2 regions of the Paenibacillus sp. CB74 genome follow, and region 2 is predicted to be linked to the other one. Evidence: riboswitches for the same ligand, from Rfam matches in the RefSeq annotation. Region 2 holds a riboswitch; the other holds the start of a gene.
What was found. A riboswitch is a leader RNA that binds a small molecule or an ion and turns the genes downstream of it on or off. The one in region 2 is predicted to bind S-adenosylmethionine.
Positions count from the first base shown of each region.

Region 1: linked by a shared signal. The riboswitch ahead of mmuP (S-methylmethionine permease) and the one ahead of ACX9NY_RS29085 (methionine ABC transporter ATP-binding protein) in region 2 are both predicted to bind S-adenosylmethionine.

Region 1 covers NZ_CM146009.1:6,281,251-6,283,456, forward strand. Annotated here, with positions in the region: gene ACX9NY_RS27705 (Ger(x)C family spore germination protein) at 1-918, shown strand, start outside; SAM riboswitch class I at 989-1,091, shown strand; partial or broken gene mmuP (S-methylmethionine permease) at 1,182-2,206, shown strand, end outside.
Region 2 covers NZ_CM146009.1:6,585,934-6,588,139, forward strand. Annotated here, with positions in the region: gene ACX9NY_RS29080 (Cthe_2314 family HEPN domain-containing protein) at 1-554, shown strand, start outside; SAM riboswitch class I at 692-833, shown strand; gene ACX9NY_RS29085 (methionine ABC transporter ATP-binding protein) at 959-1,993, shown strand; gene ACX9NY_RS29090 (methionine ABC transporter permease) at 1,994-2,206, shown strand, end outside.

The DNA of each region.
Region 1 (2,206 bases), 300 kb from region 2:
AATGAACAGCTCAGTGGAGATTCCATGTTGCAAATCTTCCGTCAGTTTGCGTTAAGGCGGGATCGACCACTTATTGGACATCATCTGAAAGTTATCGTCGTTTCCAAGGATATTGCCAAAAAATATGGTTTGGACCAATTGCTTGATTTTGTACTACGGGATAATGATATTCGACCGAACTGCCTGGTGCTAATCAGTCATCATTCTGCATTAGATGTGTTGACTTCACAGGACCCGTCTCGGATTCCGGCATTTTATCTCACAGGAATTACGAACAATTCGTACTTGTCCAACAAAATATTGGATCCTGTATTATTGTCTAAGTTAGATGCACAGATGCAGTCCGGTTCCAGCTTTCTGCTGCAAAATGTGTTGAATTCCCATGGAGAGGACAAGTTCTCTGGAGGTAGCATTTTTGATGGAAAAACAACGAAATTCATTGGAGAACTTAGTCAAACAGATCTTGAGGGTTTGTCATGGCTCAATTCCAAAAAAAAAGGAGGTGTCTTAAAAACACATAACAAGCAAGGATTCACCGTGGTATATGAAATCAAGAAGAAAAAGGTGAAAATTATTCCCAAGGTGGTCGGCAATGATATTTCATTCCATGTGAAGACTGAATCCGAAGGCTGGCTGATGGAGGATTGGCGCGCTCCCGAGGAAGAGGAAAAAGGTGAATATCTAAGAGAATTGGAAAAGGATTTTGCTGAGCTGGCCGAACAACAGATTCGTCAGGTGTTGTACAAACTTCAGCATACTTATAAAGTCGATGTAGCGGATTTTCGGGACAGCTTGCGTATTAAACATCCAAAGACATGGAAGAAAGTCAAAGGTGATTGGGATAAAATTTTCAGTACCGTGCCGATCACGTATGAGGTAAAGACCACCATTACCAATCCAGGGTCTTCCACAGAATAGCGAGATGTGCCATTTATGATATAAATATTGACACATTCATAATCAATCGCTATATTTATAAAAAATCATTTTCTTATCCAGAGAGGTGGAGGGACTGGCCCTTAGAAACCTCAGCAACAGATCTGAAGGATACTGTGCTAATTCCAGCGGGTGAACAGCCTGATAGATAGGAGCGTTTGTTTTTATTTGTCAGTAACGGCGCACTCTTTAGGAAGAGTGGGTCTTTTTTGTTTTTCTGGATGAAGAAGTAGGGAGCAGCAGGTATGGAGAACAACAACGACAAAGGGCATTTTCAGCGGAAAATGCAGGCACGGCATGTGGTCATGCTCTCTCTGGGTGGCGTCATTGGAACGGGATTATTCCTGAGCTCGGGTTATACGATTCAGCAGGCGGGACCACTGGGAACTATTCTTTCCTACTTGATTGGAGCGATCGTAGTATATCTGGTGATGCTCTGTCTTGGTGAACTGTCTGTTCATATGCCAGAGACGGGAGCATTCCATAGTTATGCGGCAAGATATATTGGACCAGCAACAGGCTATACGGTGGCTTGGTTGTACTGGTTAACCTGGACTGTTGCGCTTGGCTCCGAATTCACTGCCGCCGGTCTGCTGATGCAGCGTTGGTTCCCATCGGTAAATGTATGGATATGGAGCGCACTTTTTGCACTAATGATCTTTTTGTTCAATGCTTTAACGGTAAAACTTTTTGCGGAATCCGAGTTCTGGTTCTCATCTGTCAAAGTAGTTACCATCGTAATCTTCATTATTATCGGTGGTGCAGCCATGTTTGGGTTCATTCCCATGGCGGATGCTGAACCGGCTCCATTTCTATCGAATATTACCGCATCCGGGTGGTTCCCTCATGGGGCTACAGCGATATTGATGACTATGCTTGCTGTAAATTTTGCATTCTCAGGCACTGAGTTAATCGGTATTGCCGCCGGGGAGACGGAGAATCCAGAAAAGACGATTCCCAAAGCTATTCATACCACACTGTGGCGTTTGGTTATTTTCTTCATCGGAACGATTGTGATCTTGTCGGCCTTGCTGCCCATGTCGGACGCCAGTGTATTGGAAAGTCCTTTTGTAGCGGTAATGGAGCGGGTGGGTGTACCCTACGCTGCAGATATTATGAACTTTGTTATTCTGACGGCGATTCTCTCTGCTGCCAATTCGGGCCTCTATGCATCTTCACGGATGCTCTGGTCTCTGGCTGACAAAAGAACGATCTCTCCGTGGTTTGCCAAATTGACCAAGCGCGGGGTACCGCTGAATGCACTTCTGAT
Region 2 (2,206 bases):
TCATCTCCTCACTGGATGAACTGGAGCAAAGCAGCTTCGCTGCAGCTCATTTTCGCAAAAAGGTCGTTGCAGGCTCAACGGACGACATGACGCCGACTGAAAAAGCTGAGTATGCCCGATATGTGTATTTCTACAAAGATGGCTTCATCCGCTGCTTTGCCATTTTGGATAAAGTCGGGACCGTATTGAATGAAATATTCCAGCTGAATACTTCAAATACAAAAGCGCATTTTTCTTATTTTACGGTGTTAAGGCAGTTCGATTTTGCGAGGGAGCATCATGATCTTGCATTGAAATTAATTCAGATCAAGGACTCATATCGGGAGCCGATGAGCAAGCTGCGCAAACGACGTAATATGGAAATTCACTACATGAACTCGGAAATGCACGATGACTTGTGGCAGTTACACCAGACCTTGCAAGGTAAGGTGAAGCTGGAGGATCTGAATCAGCATGTGCAGGAAATGCGTCAGGGCGTGGATATGGTCTGTGAAACGTTAACAGCCTCTTATCGTTATATCAATAAAATATGGCAAAGAAATAATTCCCTTTGACAAATCGGAATACTTGGAATATACTGAGTTTCAATTAGAGTGTTGCAATGACAAAGAATGAACAGATCATCTCAAAATTTACATTCACATTATAAAGCATGAACTACATGAACTTATAAAATCCTACAATAACATATTTCTTATCGAGAGCGGCGGAGGGACAGGCCCGATGAAGCCCGGCAACCGATTTGTAATGACATGATACATGTATCATTCGTTATAGATGTTAGGTGCTAATTCCTACAAAATGGTGCAAGGCACGATTTTGGCAGATGAGAAGGTATATTCTTTCACGTGAAGAGCCCTCTTTGTTTCTGCAAAGGGCTCTTTTTTGTACTTTAAGGGGAGTTTTCCTTTAGATCGGGTAAAGATACATGTAGGTGGTTGGAAAGGGGCAAGTGCGATTGATTGAATTAAAAGGATTAACCAAAACGTACGGCAAAGGAAAAAAGTCTACAACAGCGTTATCCGAGCTGAATTTGAACATCCAAAAGGGTGAAATCTACGGCGTTATTGGCCATTCCGGAGCGGGTAAAAGTACACTGATTCGCTGTATTAATTTGCTGGAGCGGCCTACGGAGGGTGAAGTATGGGTTGACGGGATCAATCTGACTGAACTGAGCAAAACCGAATTGCAGCAACAGAGACGCAAAATCGGGATGATTTTTCAACACTTCAATCTGTTATCCTCTGCAACGGTATATGATAATGTGGCTTTTCCACTAAAGCTTGTGAATACACCCAAGGATGCCATTGATCGCAAAGTGAAGGAAATGCTCAATCTCGTTGGTCTGGAGAACCATAGCAACAAATATCCAGCTCAATTATCAGGTGGACAGAAACAACGTGTGGGGATTGCGAGAGCACTTGCGAGTGATCCGAATGTACTTCTCTGTGATGAGGCTACTTCAGCGCTTGATCCGCAGACGACAAATTCAATTCTGAAGTTATTGCTCGACATTAACGAAAAGTACAACCTTACCATTGTGCTGATTACTCATGAGATGCATGTCATTCAAAACATCTGTGATAAGGTGGCTGTCATTCATCAAGGTGGCATTGTGGAACAGGGACCTGTAACCGAGGTGTTCCTGAAGCCGCAACATGCGATTACGCGGGACTTCATGATGCGTGACCATGAAGCTGGACTGGCTCTGGAAGAGACCGCTCTGGCGAATGCAGGCATTGAATTGCAGGCAGGTGTTGCTTCGAAACTTGTGAAGATATCCTTTCTGGGGAACAAAACATATGAAGCGATTTTGTCCAGAACGGTTCGTAAGACGGGTGTGGATTTTGCCATCCTGCAAGGAACGATCTCTACGATCAAACAGGTTCCTTATGGACAACTGACCGTTCGGTTCGAAGGTGATTCCAATGCGATTGATCGGACGATATCCGAATTGACCGCTGAGGGACTTGATGTGGAGGTGCTTCGTTAGATGGATTTTTCAACAGTTCGTTGGGAAGAGGTTGGTAAAGCTTCCATAGAGACACTGCAAATTTTGGGTGTATCAGGCCTATTCACCGTTATCTTTGGTTTACCACTCGGAGTTCTGCTGTTTATGACAGCCCGATCTGCTTCGATCAAGTCACGGACGGTGTACATTATATTGTCCTTGATTGTAAATATTTTGCGATCAGTTCCATTTATC